2 regions of the Salinibacterium sp. NG22 genome follow, and region 2 is predicted to be linked to the other one. Evidence: predicted binding sites of a transcription regulator. Region 2 holds the regulator's gene; the other holds the start of a gene.
What was found. Region 2 encodes HrcA, which represses chaperone genes, less so after heat shock. Its sites were predicted from a motif close to TTNGCACTCGNNNNNNNCGAGTGCNAA; they were not measured.
Positions count from the first base shown of each region.

Region 1: the regulator HrcA is predicted to act here: its motif matches at 1,710-1,736, upstream of groL (chaperonin GroEL).

Region 1 covers NZ_JADYWG010000001.1:1,025,232-1,035,041, forward strand. The annotation lists gene groL (chaperonin GroEL) at 39-1,667, opposite strand; gene I6E81_RS05020 (LytR C-terminal domain-containing protein) at 1,898-2,494, opposite strand; gene I6E81_RS05025 (DUF3263 domain-containing protein) at 2,498-2,794, opposite strand; gene I6E81_RS05030 (ABC transporter substrate-binding protein) at 2,929-4,035, shown strand; gene I6E81_RS05035 (HtaA domain-containing protein) at 4,044-4,844, opposite strand; gene I6E81_RS05040 (GNAT family N-acetyltransferase) at 4,844-5,302, opposite strand; gene msrB (peptide-methionine (R)-S-oxide reductase MsrB) at 5,356-5,754, shown strand; gene I6E81_RS05050 (DMT family transporter) at 5,751-6,722, opposite strand; tRNA gene I6E81_RS05055 (tRNA-Thr) at 6,759-6,832, shown strand; gene dapC (succinyldiaminopimelate transaminase) at 7,148-8,233, shown strand; gene I6E81_RS05065 (alcohol dehydrogenase catalytic domain-containing protein) at 8,280-9,320, opposite strand; gene I6E81_RS05070 (alcohol dehydrogenase catalytic domain-containing protein) at 9,499-9,810, opposite strand, start outside.
Region 2 covers NZ_JADYWG010000001.1:513,573-523,382, forward strand. The annotation lists gene I6E81_RS02490 (16S rRNA (uracil(1498)-N(3))-methyltransferase) at 1-78, opposite strand, end outside; gene dnaJ (molecular chaperone DnaJ) at 85-1,185, opposite strand; gene hrcA (heat-inducible transcriptional repressor HrcA) at 1,209-2,231, opposite strand; gene I6E81_RS02505 (DUF4870 domain-containing protein) at 2,443-2,811, shown strand; gene I6E81_RS02510 (DUF4870 domain-containing protein) at 2,937-3,311, shown strand; gene hemW (radical SAM family heme chaperone HemW) at 3,355-4,605, opposite strand; gene I6E81_RS02520 (HAD family hydrolase) at 4,710-5,381, shown strand; gene I6E81_RS02525 (DUF1990 family protein) at 5,429-6,067, opposite strand; gene lepA (translation elongation factor 4) at 6,072-7,940, opposite strand; gene I6E81_RS02535 (DUF4190 domain-containing protein) at 8,041-8,481, opposite strand; gene rpsT (30S ribosomal protein S20) at 8,850-9,110, shown strand; gene holA (DNA polymerase III subunit delta) at 9,240-9,810, opposite strand, start outside.

The sequences.
Region 1 (9,810 bases), 510 kb from region 2:
TCTGTGTAGTGCAGTGAAGCTGTGTAGAGCGGTGGGACTTAGAAGTCCATTCCGCCCGACGGGTCACCCATGGGTGCCGGGTTCTTCTCAGGCTTGTCAGCAACGACGGCTTCGGTCGTCAAGAACAGACCGGCGATCGACGATGCGTTGAGCAGAGCCGAACGCGTTACCTTTACCGGGTCATTGATGCCTGCAGCGAGCATGTCGACGTATTCGCCGGTTGCTGCGTTGAGGCCGTGACCGATGGGGAGGTTGCGGACCTTGTCAGCAACAACACCGGGCTCCATGCCTGCGTTGAGTGCGATCTGCTTGAGCGGTGCGTCGATAGCAACGCGGACGATGTTCGCTCCGGTTGCTTCGTCGCCGACCAAGTCAGCCATTGCCTGGCTGTCGAATGCGATCTTGCCAGCCTGAATCAGGGCCACGCCACCACCGGCGACGATTCCCTCTTCAACAGCAGCCTTGGCGTTGCGGACTGCGTCCTCAATGCGGTGCTTGCGCTCCTTGAGTTCAACCTCAGTTGCGGCACCAGCCTTGATAACTGCAACACCACCGGCGAGCTTGGCGAGACGCTCTTGGAGCTTCTCACGGTCGTAGTCGCTGTCAGTGTTGTCGATCTCGGCACGGATCTGCTTGACGCGACCTGCGATCGCCTCTTCTTCACCAGCACCTTCGATGATCGTGGTCTCGTCCTTGGTGATAACGACCTTGCGGGCGCGACCGAGGAGTTCGAGAGTTGCGTTCTCGAGCTTGAGTCCAACTTCTTCAGAGATGACCTGGCCACCGGTGAGGATGGCGATGTCAGCGAGCTGAGCCTTGCGACGGTCTCCGAAGCCAGGAGCCTTGACAGCAACCGACTTGAAGATGCCACGGATCTTGTTCACAACGAGAGTTGCGAGTGCTTCTCCGTCAACGTCTTCAGCAATGATGAGCAGCTGCTTGCCACTCTGGATTACCTTGTCGACGATGGGGAGCAGATCCTTGATGTTCGAGATCTTGCCGTTGACGATAAGAACGTAGGGGTCTTCGAAGACCGCTTCCTGGCGCTCCTGGTCGGTGACGAAGTATGCCGACAGGAATCCCTTGTCGAAGCGCATACCTTCGGTGAGCTCAAGCTCGGTGCCGAACGTGTTCGACTCCTCAACGGTGACAACACCTTCCTTGCCGACCTTGTCGATCGCCTCAGCGATAAGTGCACCGATCTCGGGGTCACCAGCAGAAATGGATGCGGTAGCCGCGATCTCTTCCTTGGTCTCGATCTCCTTGGCGCTCGCAATGAGTGCCTCGATGACCGAGTTGGTTGCCTTTTCGATACCGCGCTTGAGGCTGATGGGGTCTGCACCCGCAGCAACGTTACGGAGGCCTTCGCGAACGAGAGCCTGAGCAAGAACAACAGAAGTGGTCGTACCGTCTCCGGCAACGTCATCCGTCTTCTTTGCTACCTCTTTGACGAGTTCAGCACCGATCTTTTCGAAAGGATCGTCGAGCTCGATTTCTTTGGCGATGGATACACCGTCGTTCGTGATGGTGGGAGCGCCCCACTTCTTCTCAAGAACTACGTTGCGGCCACGTGGGCCGAGCGTGACCTTTACGGCGTCAGCGAGAATGTTCAGGCCGCGCTCAAGGCCGCGACGGGCCTCTTCGTTGAAAGCAATGATCTTTGCCATGTGTGTTTCTCGTCCCTCCCGGACGTCGTACAAGCGAATAAGTTGGCACTCGAACTGTGCGAGTGCCAAGGTCAAAATTAGCACTCGACAGGGGTGAGTGCAAGACGGCGCAGCGCACTCGACAGGGGCGAGTGCAAGACAGCCCAGCGCACTCGGAGGGGGCAATCAGAAGTCGACGCAGCGCACCCCATCAGGGCGAGCGTGCGTCAGCCCGCAGTGCGGGCTTCCCTTTATTCTGTGGGCTCTTCTGTGGCTTCTGCTGAGGGGGTGAGGTAGTCGGTGCCAAGAACGACGGTGAGTTCTGCGCCGGGGAAGATGTCTTCTTCCACGAGGCGAATTTCGCCGCGGCCGATGGCGGCAACAAGGCCGGCAGCGACATCTTCATCGTCGGGATTGCTGTAATAAACGTAGGTGTCTTCGATGTCTCGCGCGGAGGCGGGGGCTGCGCTGCCTGTCGGCCATCCTGCTGCGGTGAGCTCGTCAAAGACGGTGGTTTGGAGTCCGCTTTCCGGTGTTCCGTTGAGCACGTCGATGGTGAGCGCGCGTTCGGGGTCTATTGCGGCGGGGTCGGTGACGGGCGGCACGGTTTCGGTGGGTTCGGGGGTGACGACAGCCTCTTCTGGTGTGGCGAAGAAGGGGATGCCGAGGTCGTCATCGAGGTACTGGCTGAGGGCGAAGAGACCGCCGAAGACAAGCACGCCGGTGGCGAGCAGGGCCCAGGCGAAGCCGATCCAGCCGCGTCCGCGTCGTCGAGGGCCACGGTGGGCTCCTATGCGGTCGACGTCGTCGGGTAGTTCGTCGAATCGGTCTTTCGGGTAACTCGCCATTGCTTAGTCTGTCAATTCTTCGTTGTGGTCGGGGGTGCGCACTGATCGGTTGCGCATCCGGTTGTCTCGATTGCGGCGCAGTCGCGAGACCAACATGGGGTCGTAGCGCACGGCTGCCGGTGAGTCGATTACCGCATTGAGCATTTGATAATAGCGCGCGCTTGACACCTGAAACTGGGAGCTAATGGCCTCTTCTTTGGCGCCGACGTGTCGGGTCCATTCGCGCTCAAAGTCGAGGATGAGGCTGTCGCGTTCGGACAGGCGTGTAGTGGGATGCGACGCGGCTTCGTTTTCGGACACGGCAATACCTCCACTGTGTTGGCAAGCCTAGGGCGTTGGGGCTGCGCGCCCGCCGAACGACTCGGCTTCGTGGACCAATTGGAGCGAGTCGAGGTTAGGATTGCCTTAGTACCCGATATTTCTGATTGGTTGTCATGCGCACTCGACTGTTCACTGCTGCGGCGGTGTTGTCTGGTGTTGTGCTTGCCGCCAGTGGATGTTCGGCTGCCACTATTGCGGAGACTCCGACGGTGACGGTCACGGCTGATCTCGCTTCTCCCCTCACCGCGTTGACGGTGCTGGATGATGCGAAGGATTACAGCGGGCTGGTGCAGGCGGCGCTTCCGTCATCCGGAATCCTCGCTCCCCCGAGCGCTCCCGCCCAGTCGTTGCCGGTGACGGTGGTTTCGCACGATTTGGCTGGCGATGTGCCCGTCACGGTGTCATCGACTGACCGCGTGATTTCTATGGACATTTCGGGCTCCATCGCGGCGACGATTGCCGGTCTGGGAATGCTGGATTCGCTGGTGGCGCGGGATATTTCAACGACGTTTGATGAGGCATCCACTCTTCCGGTGATTACGTCGAACGCTCACACCGTCAATAGCGAGGCCATTTTGGCGCTGCGCCCTGATCTTGTATTGACGGATGGCTCGATTGGCCCGATCGATGTGGTGCTGCAACTGCGCGATGCGGGCATTCCGGTGGTGTTCGTCGACACGGACCCTTCTCTTGAGGGCATCGCCGAGTTGGCACGTCAAACGGCAGCCGCGCTGGGGGTTTCCGCCGCCGGCGACGCCTTGGCTGCGGAGCTCAGCGCCACGATCGAGGCGAAGGTTGCGGAGATCGCTCAGATCGTTCCCTCGGGTGACCGGCTGCGGATGATGTTCGTCTACTTGCGGGGCACGTCAGGGATCTACTACTTGTTCGGTCAAGAGTCGGGCTCAGATGTGCTGATCGATGCGCTCGGCGGTGTGGATGTCGCAGCCGAGATCGGTCTCGAAGGCATGCGCCCTATGACCGACGAGGCGATGGTCGCGGCCAACCCTGATCTCATTCTGGTGATGACGGGCGGTCTCGACAGTGTTGGCGGCGTGAGTGGATTGCTCGAAGCCCGCCCCGCGGTCGCGCTCACCGAAGCGGGCAAGAACCAGCGCTTCGTCGAGATGGATGACGGCGAAATTTTGAGCTTCGGCCCGCGCACGGTCACGGTGCTTGATGCTCTCGCTCGGGCGATTTACGCGCCAACATCAGGTTCGTAGAGCGTCAGCTACATTGCCGCAGCGCGCTTGCGGCGGCGCCGGCGTCCCAGAATCAGAACGATGGCGATCGCTACGAGGATTGCGATGATGGCGCCGACGATGATGAGAGCGCTTAGCAGGGCTTGGTTGCCATCCTGAGGTTGCGGCATGCACTCGGGGTTGGCGCTGAAAGTGACGGTGATGGGGTCGAATTCTTCCCCAGCCGGATAGGTGCCGAAGGCTTCGGATCCTGCTTCAGTGAGCACGACGGGTGCGCCCGCGAGCGTTGCTACGCCATCGGCGACGGTGATGCCTGAGACATCAATCGTGGCGAACTCGACAGCACTCTCGTTTACGGGGAGCCCTTCTTGGGTCGTTCCAAAGACATCGAAAACGAGGTTGGCGGTCGTGCTGCCGTCGAAGACGATCTCAAGGCCCGTGAGGGTGGTGTCGAGGATGCCGTCGTGGCCCGTGAGGCGAAGGCTGCCGTCAAAAGCCAGAGTGCCGCTGCCCGCGTCGAGTTGGCCGGAGCCTGCCGTCCAACCGAAGTTGGGAGTTTCGTAGGTGGCACCGTCGCTCACCGCCCATTCGCCGTTGGCGATGGTGCCGCTGATGTATGACCGCAGTGACTCTTTGAGGCCCCAGGTGATGGCGGCATCCGTCACGTCACAGCTGTCAGAGTCGGCCGCGAGGGTGACGTCTGCCGGCGCAGAAGGGGTGCCCGCGGCATCCAGAACTGCAGCATTGCTGGTCATCGGCGTCAGCGCAATAAGAACAGCGGTGACGATGAGCGCGGCGGGGCCGAGCACGCAGACGTTGAGGCCGCGCATTAGCGACCTGCGCGGTACATCGACTGGTGCATGATGGTGGCTTCGTCGTAGAGCTCACCAAAGGCTTCGAAACCGAACTTTGTGTAGAGCGGCACGATGTATTCCTGGGCGTGCAGCAGCATCCCTTCGCCACCGAAGTCGTCAACGATGCGCTTCATGATGATCTGGGCGAGGCCTTCACCGCGGTGGTCGTCGCGCACGACAACGCGACCGATGACACGGTGACCGTCGAGGTGTTCGGCTGTCTCGTTGAACAGGACGCGGATGTAGGCGACGACGTCAGCACCGTCGGCGAGCCAATAGTGGCGGGTGGCATCCTCTTGATCACGGTCATCAAGTTCGGTCTCGTCGACTTTTTGCTCAACAAAAAATACGTCAGTGCGCAGTTTCATGATCGAGTAGAGCTCGGATGTTGTTATTTCGCCCCAAGACTTGGCGATCACGGAATCAATAGGCACATCCCCGAGTTTAATGTACTGAGCAGAGAAAGCTCACGAATAGAGGAGACCACATGACGTACAAGGTGACTAAGACAGACGAGCAATGGCGCGAAGAGCTCGGAATCAAGTTTTCAGTGCTGCGTGAAGCCGGCACCGACCGTCCGTGGTCTGGCGCCCTTCTCGACGAAAAGCGTGCGGGAACCTACCGTTGCGGTGCGTGCAGCGCAGAGCTGTTCAAGAGCGACACCAAGTTCGACTCCGGTTCGGGATGGCCAAGCTTCTACGAAGCAATCAACCCGGATGCTGTTGAGCTGCGTGAAGACCGCTCACTCGGGATGGTGCGCACCGAGGTTGTCTGTGCAACCTGCGGCTCACACCTCGGACATCTTTTTGACGACGCCAGCCAGACACCGACCGGTGACCGTTTCTGCTTGAACTCGAGCTCGCTGGAGTTCGACGAGCAGGACTAGTTCGACAGCAGCGTTTTGGGCGGTCGCTTGCCGGAGAGCGAAGCGATCGCCACTGCGATGAGGGTGAGTACCACGCCGATTATGGTGGTTGGTGCCACCCCATCGCTGTCTGTGGGCAAAAGAAGTTCGAGAGCGAGCGCTCCGAGTAATTGCCCGGCGATCGAGCCAAGGGCAAAGAACAGCACTCCGGTGATGGGCACGAGCACTGCGGCAACGATGATGAAGATCACGCCGATCGCTCCCCCGAGATACAGCGTCAGGTCGGTGGGGAACTCGTGCTGCCAGCCGCCAACAAAACCAAAAACGATCGCTGCGATGGCCAGCACCGAGGTGCCCGCAATGAAGTTGACGTAGGTCGCGGTGAGCGGCGAACGCGTCACATGCCGCACGTGACCATTGATGGCTTGCTGCCATCCGATCCCGAAGCCAGCGGCAAGCGGCAAGAACACCAGCAGGAAGGGTCCGTCGAGGCGCAGGTCTGACAGCCCCGAAAAAATGACTGCGCCCACGGCGAGGGCGGATGCCGCCACTCGGAGCGGAGTAACGGGCCGCTTCTGCAGGCTGCCGATTCCGACTCGGTCGATGACCGCAGAGCTAATGGTTTGACTCGCCACTACCGCAACGGTGAACAGCGCTACTCCGAGGGCTGTTGCAGCGAGACCTTGAGTGAGCACGAAAAATGCGCCAAAGGTTCCACCGGTGAGATACCACCAGGGAAGACGTTTGCTTCTCACTTCGACGCCCAGGGTGCGGAAGCCGGCGCGTGCACTCGGCACAAACGGAACGATCAGAGTGAGGATGACGAGCCCTGATCCGAACGAAATGAGGGCCGCGAGAGTCGAATCGTGAAGTTCTACTGCGAGCTCTCCATTGATGCGACTTTGGCCTGCAACAAGGGCTCCAGCGACGATTGCAGCGATGATTCCGGCGAGCGCGCGACGGCGACTGCGCGGGTTGGTTGGGAGCATAGGTGAAGTCATGTCTAAAATAGGGCGTTGGCCCAAGCCTCCTTAGCTCAGCTGGCTAGAGCACCGCTCTTGTAAAGCGGGGGTCGTCGGTTCGAATCCGACAGGAGGCCCAGCAAAGATGTCGAGGGCAGTCGGGGTTGTTTTAACCCTAGCTGTCCTCGACATCGCTGTTTAACCAGTGGCCGTCGGCGGAGTGCCACACGTCTAATACGTCGGGTCATTCATCACCCTAAAAGCGGTGCCCGCAACACCAATGGGCTGTTCACGTCCATGAGATTCATAGGAAGCGCTGATTTTATGGATGACATGGATGCTTTCTTTAACCACACCGGAGCCCGATCGCCCCTTCCCCTGGCGGTATCGATTCGTTCGATTCGCTGCTCCGGAGTAGCCGCGTGAGCGCCCCCGTGGGGTCTTCGGCTCCTGTGAGCCCTTCAGCGATGGAGGTGTCGGCCGAGCTCCGCCGTCGCGCAGTCGCCCACCCGGGCGGGTTTGCCGACCTCGCGACCGCGTCCCCTGTCGACCCGACGCCGCAAGTCTTTATTGATGCGCTGGCTTCAGCGGGCGGCGCACCTGGCTATCCCCTGACCATTGGGGTCGTCGAGTTGCGTGACGCGATGGTGAACTGGTTCGACCGCGTACGTGGCGTCCCTCTCAATCGAGAGGGTGTTCTACCCACGATCGGGTCCAAAGAGCTGTTGGGTCTACTGCCATTTTTGCTCGGGCTGGGCGCGGATGACGTCGTGGTACGCCCCGCACTGGCTTATCCCGCCTATGAAGCGGGGGCGCTCGCCGTGGGCGCCAGCGTCGTCGCGGAGGACGATCCGGCCAAGTGGCCTGAAGCGACCAAACTCATTTGGCTGAACTCCCCCCGCAACCCCGACGGTCAGACCTTGACCGTTGAGGAGTTGCGTCGTGCTGTCGCCCGAGCTCGTGAGCTCGGTGCGGTGATCGTCGGCGACGAGTGCTACGCCGTGTTGAATGAGGTCGACGGGCAGCGGATCCCCTCCATCCTCGACCCGAGAGTGGTTGGCGACGACATGAGCCAGGTTCTCGCCTGCTATTCGGTCAGCAAGCAGTCCAACATGGCTGGGTACCGAGGCGGCATGATCGCCGGAGACGAGCAACTGATCGGAAAGATCGCGTCGAAGCGCCGCAGCCTAGGTCTCATGGTCCCCGCGCCCGTGCAGCAGGTGCTCAGCGCAGTCCTGTCCGATGATGAGCACGTGGCCGAGCAGCGCGCCCTCTACTCCTCCCGCCTCGAGCGTCTCCGAGTTGCCGTCGAGGCAGCCGGACTCCAGATTCACGGCTCGGAAAGCGGCCTGTACCTCTGGGCCACGCGGGGCGAAAGCGGAATTGATACCGCGATGGCGCTCGCCGACATCGGCGTGCTTGTCTCGCCCGGCGAGTTCTACGGTCCGAGCGGCACGCAATTCGTGCGCTTTGCCGTGACGGTTCGCGATGAATACCTCGACCGGGCTATCACCGCGCTCCAGTCATGGTCCCGCTGACGGGACCACAGCTCGTGGTCCCGCTGACGAGAAACCAGCTCGGGGCCTAGAAGGCGACCATCACCTTGAGGCTCTCGCGCGAGTCCATGGCGGCGTATCCCAGTGCAACCTCGTCGATACCCACGACGCGGTCAAAGACGCGACCCGGGGCGATCGAGCCGTCGAGCACGTCCTGGAGCGCGGATTCGATGTAGGCGCGCACGGGGGCGGGGCCACCCGTGAGCGTAATGTTGCGGCTGAAGAGTGAACCCCATCCGATCGGAGCCTCGGAATACTGGGGAACGCCTACGCGCGAGATGGTGCCGCCCACACGGACGGATCCCAAAGCTTGCTGGTATGCCGGGAAGTGGCCAACCGCCTCGATAACGACGTGGCTACCCTCGCCGCGGGTGAGTTCGCGCACCCGGGCGACTCCTTCTTCTCCGCGCTCGGCCACGATCTCGTCTGCCCCGAACTCGACACCGAGATCAGTGCGCGACTGATGCCGCCCCATGAGGATGACCCGCTCGGCCCCGAGCTTCTTTGACGCCAGTACGGCCGACAACCCGACCGCGCCGTCGCCGATCACTGTCACAGTCTTGCCCGCACCGACCCGCCCCATGTGCGCGGCGTGATAGCCAGTGAGGTAAACATCGGACAGGGCGAGAAGCGACGGAATCAGTTCACTTTTCTCGTCGACGCCCGGCACCGTCACCAGGCTGCCGTCTGCCTGCGGCACCCGTGCGTATTCCGCTTGGAAGCCGCCGACTTCGGGCTTGTTGTAGAAGCCGCCGTGGAGGCACGATGTGTGGAATCCTTCTTGGCAGAAAACGCAGGTGTTGTCTTGGTACGTAAACGTGGCGACGACGAGGTCCCCTCGCTTCACGGTAGAAACCTCAGAGCCGATTTCTTCGACTACTCCGACCATCTCGTGGCCCATCGGAGCACCAACCAGGCCTGGCTTACGCGTGTGATACGGGTGCAAGTCTGAGCCACAGACACACGCACGAACCACCCGGACGATAGCGTCTGTCGGAAGCTGGATCACCGGGTCCGCTACTGTCTCCACTCGGACGTCGCCCGCGCCGTAAAGAAATGTTGCCTTCATAGGGTTTCCTCGCACTATAAGCCTGCGGCTGAAGTCGTTCTCCACGTGGATCCGTGAACGCGCGACCAGATGACGAAACAACCCTACACGGCGTGATTTTCGATTTCTGGCAGAGCATCCACGTCGTCCGCAGGCGGCATTGAGCCCTCCCGCTAGTCGTCGGGATGCCGCGCGACTGCTACGTCGGGTCGACCATCACCTTGAGAGCGGTGCGCTCATCCATCGCGGTGTAGCCGTCGGGGGTCTGCTCGAGTTTCACGGTCTGGTCGAAGACAAGGCCGGGGTTGACGGTTCCGTCGAGCACACCAGGCAGCAGTTGCTCGATGTAGGCGCGAGCGGGGGCCACACCGCCGACAAGGCCGACGTTCTTGCCGAAGAGACTGCCGCGGCCGACAGGCGCATTCTCGTACTGCGGAACGCCGACACGGCTGATCACTCCGCCGGCACGAACGACCCCGAGGGCCTGCTCGTAGGCGGGCATGAAGCCGAC
Region 2 (9,810 bases):
CGCCTCAGCATTGCCGAGCGAAACGGTATCGCCGACACTCGTGTCACCGAGCTCCTCATCGATATAGAGGTGAGCCACGGCGACCTACAGGAACCGGTCGCGGAGCTTTGCAAACAAGCCCTGCTGGAACTCAGCAAAGTGCGGTTGCTTGCTCTTACGCACAGCAGCCAGCTGCTTGAACAAGGTCTGCTCCGCACCGCTGAGCTTGGTGGGCGTAACCACCTGGATGCCCAATCGCAAGTCACCACGACCGCCACCGCGAAGGGCGGTGATTCCACGATCCTTGACCGTGAGCACCTCGCCACTCTGCGTTCCCGGCTTGATGCCCACCTCAACTTCACCGTCAAGCCCATCAAGCATGACCGTGGTGCCCATGATCGCGTCGATCATCTGCACTTCAACGGTCGCAAGCAGGTCATCGTCTGAACGGCTGAAAATGTCGTGGTGGCGAACCTTGATCTCCAAGAACAGGTCACCGTGCGGGCCACCAGCGGGGCCAACTTCACCTTGACCGGGCATCTGCAAGCGCAGACCGGTCTCGACGCCGGCAGGAATATCCACCGAGATCGTGCGCTGAGCTCGGACACGGCCCTGGCCTGCACACGTAGCGCAGGGATTCACGATGATATTTCCATAGCCGCGGCACGTACCACAGGGGCTTGACGTCATGACATTGCCAAGAAGACTGCGCACCTGGCGCTGAATCTGGCCGCTGCCTTGACAGATGTCGCAGCGAATCGGCGAGGTTCCGGGAGCCGTGCAGCTGCCCTCGCAGGTCTCGCAGAGTTCAGCAGTGTTGACCTCGATATCGCGCGTGACGCCGAACATCGTGTCCTTGAGGCTGATCTCAATGCGCAGCAGAGCATCCTGGCCACGCTCACGACGCGAACGAGGACCGGCGGTCTGGCCGCCACCGCCGCCACCAAAGAACGTTTCGAAAATGTCGCCGAAACCGAAGTTGGCTCCGCCGAAACCTCCGCCGCTGCCGCCCATGTCGTACTGCTGGCGCTGCTGCGGATCACTCAATACGTCGTACGCATGCGTCACCGACTTAAAGCGCTCCGACGCATCTGCGCTCGGATTCACGTCAGGGTGCAGCTCGCGAGCAAGCTTGCGGTATGCCTTCTTGATTTCTTCTGGCGTCGCTTCGCGCGCAACGCCGAGGGCTTCGTAGTGATCTGCCAAAGTTCCGATTGCTCCTTACGAGCTCAGTTTTCTTCCAAAAGTCGTGACAGGTACCGCGCTACCGCGCGAACCGCTGCCATGTTGTTCGAATAATCCATCCGCGTTGGGCCAAGTACGCCCAACCGCGAAACACCGCCGCCGAAAGAGGAATACCCTCCCGTGACGACCGATGTCTCTTCTAATCCAAATTCTGCGTTCTCTCGCCCGATGCGAGTAGATACTGATCCATTTGCTACTTCCATCTCCCCAAAGAGGCGCAACAACGTTACTTGCTCTTCTATTGCCTCAAGCACAGGAAAAATGCTGCCCGTAAAGTCTTGCTCGGTTCGCGCAAGGTTTGCTGTGCCCGCCAAAACGAGCTTGTCGGCCCGGTTCGCCAACACTTGCTCCACCAAACTCGACGTCACTTGGGCGACGAACGGGCGGCGTTCTACGGGGAAAACTTCGGCAAAGCTCGCCAGCCGCTCAGCGGCAGCCGGCAAGGACTGGCCGTTAAGCGCCGAGTTAAGTTTCGCCCTCAATTCGCCCAAGAACACATCGTCAAGGGCCTCAGCCAGATCGATCATTCGCTGTTCTACCCGACCGGAGTCAGTGATGAACACCGTCATGATCCGAGTCGCCGTAAGCGGAACAAGCTCCACGTGGCGCACCCTGGCTGTTGCGAGCGACGGATACTGCACGAGAGCGACACTGTTGGTCAGCTGAGACAGCAACCGGACGGACCGCGCAAGCACGTCATCCAGATCGTCGGCTTGGCCAAGGAACGACTCAATTGCCTGGCGCTGCGCACTCGTAAGGGGTCGCAAGTCGGCCAATTGGTCGACAAACATTCGATAACCCTTGTCAGTGGGCACACGCCCCGACGAGGTGTGTGGCGCCGTAATGAGTTCTTCGTCCTCGAGCAAAACCATGTCGTTGCGAATCGTCGCTGCTGACACCCCAAAGGAATGCCGTTCCACGATCGATTTGGAACCGACAGGCTCGCGCGTAGCAACGTAGTCCTGCACGATGACTCGAAGCACGTCAAGTCCGCGGGCGGAAACCATGCCACCACCCACCTTTCCTGATTGGCACTCAATCCGTTCGACTGCCAATCTTACTCGACACTCCGCGACACACCCGTTGCACCGCGCGTGCCATACCGCTAGCGTGTCTTTGTACTTGAGCGCTACCTTTCTGTGGAAATGCTCAGGTGTGACACCGAGCACTTTGATGAAACCCGGGAAGTTCCCTCGTTCACCTGAAAGGCACGAACACATGACTGACGCAAATCCGCAGCCCGCAGCACCGCAGCCGGCCGCACAATTGACCGCAACCGAAGACAACCAGTGGGCATCGTTCGCTCACTTGGGCGGAATCATCGGCTTCCTTCCCTCACTGATCATCTGGTTGGTCTTCAAAGACCGCGGTGCTTTCACCAACGTTGAAGCCAAAGAAGCGCTGAACTTCCAGATCACCATCGCGATCGCCTACATTATCTCGAACATTTTGGTAGCCGTTTTCATCGGCGCTATCTTGCTCCCGATCGTCTTCGTCGTGTCGGTAATCTTCTCGATCATCGGCTTCACCAAAGCGAAGGACGGCGCAAACTACCGTTACCCCTTCGCACTTCGCCTCATCAAGTAGGGTCTTCTTCGCAGTAATGGCCCTCATCGGCTAGACCGATCGGGTTTCGCCCCGAGAGCTTCGGCTCTCGGGGCTTTCCTATTTCCCAATGCACGCTTTGAGCCAATGCAGGGTTTAATGGAGTCATGTCAGATTCCACACCACCACCCACCTCGCCGTACGCGCCGATCCAACCAATGAGTCCGAGCGACGAGAAGCTCTGGTCGACGCTGATTCACGTCGGCGGAATCTTCTTCAGCTTCATTCCCGCTCTTATCGGGTACCTCGTACTCAAGGACCGCGGACCGTTCGTGCGGGCCCACACCCGCACCGCACTGAACTTCCAGATCACGATGGCGATCGCTTACGCGATCGGTGTCGTCCTCACCACGATTTTCATCGGCCTCTTCTTGATCATCGGTGTCGGCATCGTAATCATCATTTTCAGCATCATCGCCGCCGTCGCTGCTAACAAGGGCGAGGCCTACAAGTACCCGCTGACCATCGAGTTCATCAAGTAACTCGACGGTGGCGCTCTAACACAGTGTCACTCACCGTGTCGCTCTAAACAGGGGCGTCTGCTAGCAATCGTCGTACCACGGCATCCGCAAGCAGGCGCCCCTTAAGCGTGAGGTTGATAGTGCCACCGATAGCGGCTCTGGCCTCCACCAACTCATCCGCGATAAGACCGGCAACCGCCGTGCGGCCTTCTGCATCGAGCGACGCCGTGGTCAGACCGTTGCGAACGCGAGCACGCAAAAGCACATGCTCAAGATACTTACTGGAATCTGCGAGCGTCTCTCGACCCGCCCCCGGTGAGTGACCGGCTGCGATTCGATCGGCATAGGCTGCCGGATGCTTCACATTCCACCATCGCACCCCGCCCACGTGGCTGTGTGCACCCGGGCCAACACCCCACCAGTCGTTGCCCAACCAATAGCCGAGATTGTGGCGGCTCACGTGACTGATCGCCGGGTTCGCATCACGCTTGGCCCAGTTGCTGACCTCGTACCAGTCGTAACCGGCCGCGGCGAGCTTCGCGTCTGCCAGCTCATACATGTCGGCCTGCAGGTCGTCATCAACGGGGGCGACATCACCACGCTTGATCTGGGCGGCTAGCTTCGTGCCCGTTTCGATAATGAGCGCATACGCCGAGATGTGGTCCGGGTTTTGGGCGATCGCGTGATCGAGCGAACGCTCCCAGTCAGCCAGCGACTCCCCCGGCGTGCCATAAATGAGGTCGACACTCACGTCGAGCTCAACGTCGCGCGCCCACTTCACGACGTGAGGAACTTTTTCAGGATCATGAGTGCGCTCGAGAGTAGCAAGCACATGCGGCACCGCGGACTGCATGCCGAAGGATACCCGCGTGAAGCCGGCCTCTTTCAAAGCGAGAAGGTAGTCGCGGTCGACAGAGTCAGGGTTAGCTTCGGTGGTGACTTCGACGTCATCCGTGAAGCCCCAGGTGTCCCGGGCCGCAGCGAGCATCCGCGTGAGATCAGTAACGGGCAAGAGCGTTGGCGTGCCACCCCCAAAGAAAACGGTTGATGCTTTGCGGGGCGCAACGCCCGCATCCGACAGCACCGTGGATGCCTGCCTGATCTCAGCAATCGCCTCGGTGGCATAGTCCGAGCGCTTCGCTCCCCGCAGCTCCTCGCCCGTATAGGTGTTGAAGTCGCAATACCCGCAACGAACCCGGCAGAACGGCACGTGAATGTACACACTCCAGTCGCGGTTCGCAGAGTCAACAGCGACACTCTCGGGCAGCGCCCCGTCTAGAGGGGCAGGATCAGCAATCGGCAACGCACCTGGCACGAACTAATCCCCTTAACACACGGTGAAGAAAGCGTGCCAACACTATGACATGCGGGCACACGTCAATTGTCGCACCTCGGACATGGGAGCATGGATGAGTGACTATGCACATCCTGTGGGACATCGACGGAACGCTCATCCATAACTCGACCGACGGAGCTGCCGTCTACCTCGATGCATTCACCAGAGTCACCGGTGCTGCGCCCGCGAAGCTCATCACAAACCCCCACGGCAAGACCGAGGGACAGATCCTCACCGATCTGCTCGTGCTCAACGGATATGCCGCCACTCTGCTCGATGATGTGCTCACCGAGCTCGATGTGCGCACGCAGGCGTTGCACGACAATGGCTACGTGCGTTCCGCTGTTGCCGGAGGGCCGCAGGCACTTCGGGCCGCCGCCGACCATCGCTGGGCAAACGCGCTCCTTACCGGCAATGGCCATCAGCATTCCCGCGTCAAGCTTCTTGCTGCAGGCTATGCCGCAGAAGACTTCAATTGGGAGACCTCGTTCTTCGGCGATCGCTCCCCCGACCGCCATCACCTCACCGCGCTCGTCGCCACCGTGCTCGGAGACCAACCCAGCGTGATCGTTGGTGACACCCCGAATGATGGCCTCGCCGCGGATTCTGCGAACATCCCCTTCATCGCGGTTGCTACCGGCGCCTACAGCGTCGCCGACCTCCGCGAAACCAGTGCACTCGTCGTTGTCGAAAACCTTGAGAACGGCCTCGACGATGTGCTCGAGGCAATCGACCGGCTAGCGACGCGCGGCTAATAGCACGCGCTGTGCGAGAGGGCATACTTGCCCGCTAGCGTTGCGAGCTACGCCGCAGGCTCTATCGGCGCAGCGCCATCCTGCTCACCCGGCAGCTTCGCGGGAATTGCTCCAGCGAGGGCGCGCAAGTAGCGGCTCACCACGAGGTACTGAAAGATTCGCAACGCAGGTGAGAGCAACATCCATTTGAAGGATGCCGGCCGCGAGAACGAACGCACCGTCATCCACACCGAGTTGTCGTCGCGACGTTCGATCATGAACGACTCTTCACCACGCAGAGGATGCCCCTCAAGGGTTCCATAGGCAAAGCCAGCAACCGTGGGGTCATCAACGACATACACAACGCGCACCGGCTCGTGCGCTGTGTACCGCCCACGGCCTACCGAGAGAACAATGGTGTCGCCGGGACGAACGAAAGGGTGATCCGCGCTATCAGCGGAGAGATCGCGAAGTTCGCCATGTGGATCGCGGGGCAACAACGTGACACCAAACCCGCTGCGACGCTTTACGCCCCAGGTAAGGATCTGTTCGCGAGCAAAAGCCCAGCGCTGCTCACCATGCCCGATGCGAGCACTTCGCTGCACACGACGGAAACCAGCAGGAGGCAGCACCGTGAAAGTGCTGCCGCGCGTGGCACCTACCGCTCCGTACGTGACGGGCGCATTGGGGTAGGTGCGGGCATCCATAGGTCTACTTCTTCTCTTTCCCGGCTTCGACTTCACCGGAAAGCGCAGCAATAAAGGCAGACTGCGGAACTTCGACACGACCGACCATCTTCATGCGCTTCTTGCCCTCCTTCTGCTTCTCAAGGAGTTTACGCTTACGGCTAATGTCACCGCCGTAGCACTTGGCGAGAACGTCTTTGCGCATCGCGCGGATCGACTCACGGGCGATGATGCGTGCACCAATCGCGGCCTGAATTGGCACCTCGAATTGCTGGCGCGGAATCAAATTCTTCAAACGCTCAGTCATCAGCACGCCGTAGGCATACGCCTTATCGCGGTGCACGATCGCGCTAAACGCGTCAACCGCTTCGCCCTGAAGAAGAATGTCTACCTTCACCAGGTCAGCTTCCTGGTCGCCGCTGGGCTCATAGTCGAGGCTCGCATAGCCCTGAGTGCGGCTCTTGAGGTGATCGAAGAAGTCGAACACGATCTCGCCAAGCGGCATCGTGTAGTGCAGCTCAACGCGATCGGTGCCGACGTATTCCATGCCCTGCATGGTGCCTCGACGCGACTGGCAGAGTTCCATGACCGTTCCGACGAAGTCTTTCGGCGTCAGAATGGATGCCTTCACCATCGGCTCAGAAACGCTCGCGATCTTGCCGCCAGGGAACTCGCTCGGGTTCGTGACAGTCGTGAACTTCTTGTCGTCGCCCATTACTTCGTAAATTACGGATGGAGCCGTAGCGATCATGTCGAGATTGAACTCACGCTCAAGACGCTCGCGCACAATCTCCAAGTGCAGCAGGCCGAGGAACCCACAACGGAAACCAAAGCCCAACGCCACAGACGTTTCGGGTTCGTAAACCAGCGCAGCATCCGAGAGCTTGAGCTTGTCGAGAGCCTCACGCAGCACCGGGTAATCGGAACCATCGATCGGGTACAGACCCGAGAAAACCATCGGCTTCGGCTCGGAGTAACCCTTAAGCGGCTGCGTCGACGGCTTGGCAAAGTTCGTGACCGTGTCGCCGACCTTACTCAGGCGAACATCCTTCACACCGGTAATGAGATAACCGACCTCACCAACGCCGAGCCCCTTCGTCGGGGTCGGTTCGGGCGAGCTCACCCCGATCTCGAGCAACTCATGGGCCGACTTCGTCGACATCATCATGACTTTCTCACGCGGTGACATCTTGCCGTCGATCATGCGGACGTACGTGATGACGCCGCGGTACGCGTCGTACACCGAGTCGAAAATCATCGCGCGGGCAGGAGCCGATGGGTCACCGACCGGGGCCGGGATGAGGCGCGTTGCCTCGTCGAGAAGCTCCGGAACACCCATGCCGGTCTTGCCCGAGACGCGAAGAACGGTCGAGGGGTCACAACCGATGAGGCCTGCGATTTCTTCGGCATACTTGTCGGGATCAGCCGCCGGAAGGTCGATCTTGTTGAGCACGGGGATGATCGTGAGGTCGTTCTCCATCGCCAAGTAGAGGTTGGCGAGAGTCTGAGCTTCGATGCCCTGGGCCGCATCCACCAAAAGAATTGCGCCCTCACAGGCCGCCAACGAACGCGAGACCTCGTAGGTGAAGTCAACGTGGCCGGGAGTGTCAATCATGTTGAGCGCGTAGGACTGCTCCTTACCGTTTTCATCGGTAAGGGACCAGGGCATGCGCACAGCCTGGCTCTTGATGGTGATGCCGCGCTCACGCTCAATATCCATGCGGTCGAGGTACTGCGCCCGCATATCGCGGTCGCTAACAACCCCCGTGACCGACAGCATGCGGTCAGCGAGGGTGGACTTGCCGTGATCGATATGCGCGATGATGCAAAAGTTGCGGATAAACGCAGGATCGGTCGAAGCAGGCTCAAGTGTGTAAGAGGCGCGAGGAGACATCCGCCCAATTCTCCCATGAAGCCGACGATCCTGCGCGCACCCACCGCTGCGACAGGCCAAAGCCCGCGCCGTTACCGGTGCGGGCTGGACTGCGATTCGCCTAAAGTGCGGCGCCGAGAAGGATAAAGGGCAAGGAAATCAGGGCGCCGGCAATAACAATAAAGACCCAGCCGAACGTTGCTACACACGCCAAGACAATGCCCCAGATAGAGAAACCGCGCCCGGTTGGTTCATCTCGCAGGCCGAAAACGCCCAGAATCACGGCAGCCAAAGGCACCACGATGGTCTGCGCAAAAAAGACCGACGCAATACCGAGGCTGAGAGCGAGGATGCTCATCGTGCGAGCACTCGACTTCCCCACGGGAGTGGATGCTGCCGGCTGCGGTGACGTCGACGGAAGCTGTGATTCGGTTGCAGGATCGGCCGACGCATCGCTCGCCCCATCAGGGCCAGCCGCCAGCTCGGCACGCGCATCAAAGGTGGGAGCCTCCGCTGCTGCGGATTCGGGAACTACGACAGTGGAAGAAGCGTTTGAAGTCATACCTCCACGATAGAAAAACTGAACCGGACCGGGTAGCGGGGTAACCCCCGAAAAACAGGGAGGGACGACCGGATGCTCGGCAGCCGAGGCTCCGGACAGACTGGCAGTGCTGCGGTGCACTTCGGGGACTCAGGCGTGGCACAGAACGTGAGGCGCTCATGGTCAGTAGTCTGTAACAAGCCGACAAGCACACCGCGCAGGTTTGCTCTGCAATTGCCATAGCTCCACCGCGCTGGTAATGTTGCCTGTTGGCTTATGCATAAGGTTCTTCGTCGAACAGTATGCGCATCGCGGCCGGGAATCAGAACGTCGATTCTCTTCCACGGCCGCCCACCATCTCTGATCCACAAACAAGAAAGCACATACACGTGGCAAATATTAAGTCGCAGATCAAGCGCATTGGTACCAACAAGAAGGCACAAGACCGCAACCGCCAGGTCAAGAGCCAAGTCAAGACCGCTATTCGCGCAACGCGCGCAGCGATCAAGGCCGGCGACAAAGACGCCGCTCTCGCGAACCTGAAGCTCGCTTCCAAGTCACTCGACAAGGCAGCCGGCAAGGGCGTCGTACACAAGAACCAGGCAGCCAACCGCAAGTCGGCAATGGCCAAGCAGGTTGCAGCACTCTAAAGACCTCTGATCGGCAGTACGCCGAACACACGAAAGCCCCTCATCGTTCGCGGTGAGGGGCTTTCGTGGTTAAGCGCGACGTTGAAATGCTGCGATGACGCGGTGTCGCGGCGTCGCGGCTCCGTCGGTCTAGTGGATGCCGCGCGCGGCCACCACAGAGATCATGCGTTCCAGCGCAAAGACAGGGTCGCGCCCCAAACCTTTCACCTGAGCATCCGTATCGGCAATTGCCTCAATGGCGGAGCCCAGCCCCGCATCGCTCCAGCCCCGCAGATCTTTCATCGCCCGATCGGCTTGCCAGGGGGCCATTCCGAACATCTTGGCGGCCTGGCCGGAAGACATTGATCCTCCGGAAAGTTTGGCCATGGTGCGCAGTTTCGAAGCAAACGCGGCAACGATGGGTACCGGGTCGGCGCCTGAAGCTAGCGCGTGACGCAGAAGCACGAGAGCTTCTCCAGAACGCCCGGCGATCGCGGAATCGGCGACCTTGAACGCGCTCGTTTCAACTCGCCCCGAGTAATAGCGGGCGACTGTTGCTTCGTTGATTTCATCGGCGTCGTCGGCGAGTAGCTGCTGACAGGCTGCGGCGAGCTCCGCGAGGTCAGCTGAAAAGGCGGAGACGAGCGTTCGGAGCGCTCCGGGGGTAACCCGTCGACGCTGTGCTGCGAACTCGGCGGACGCGAAATCGTATTTCTCGGCA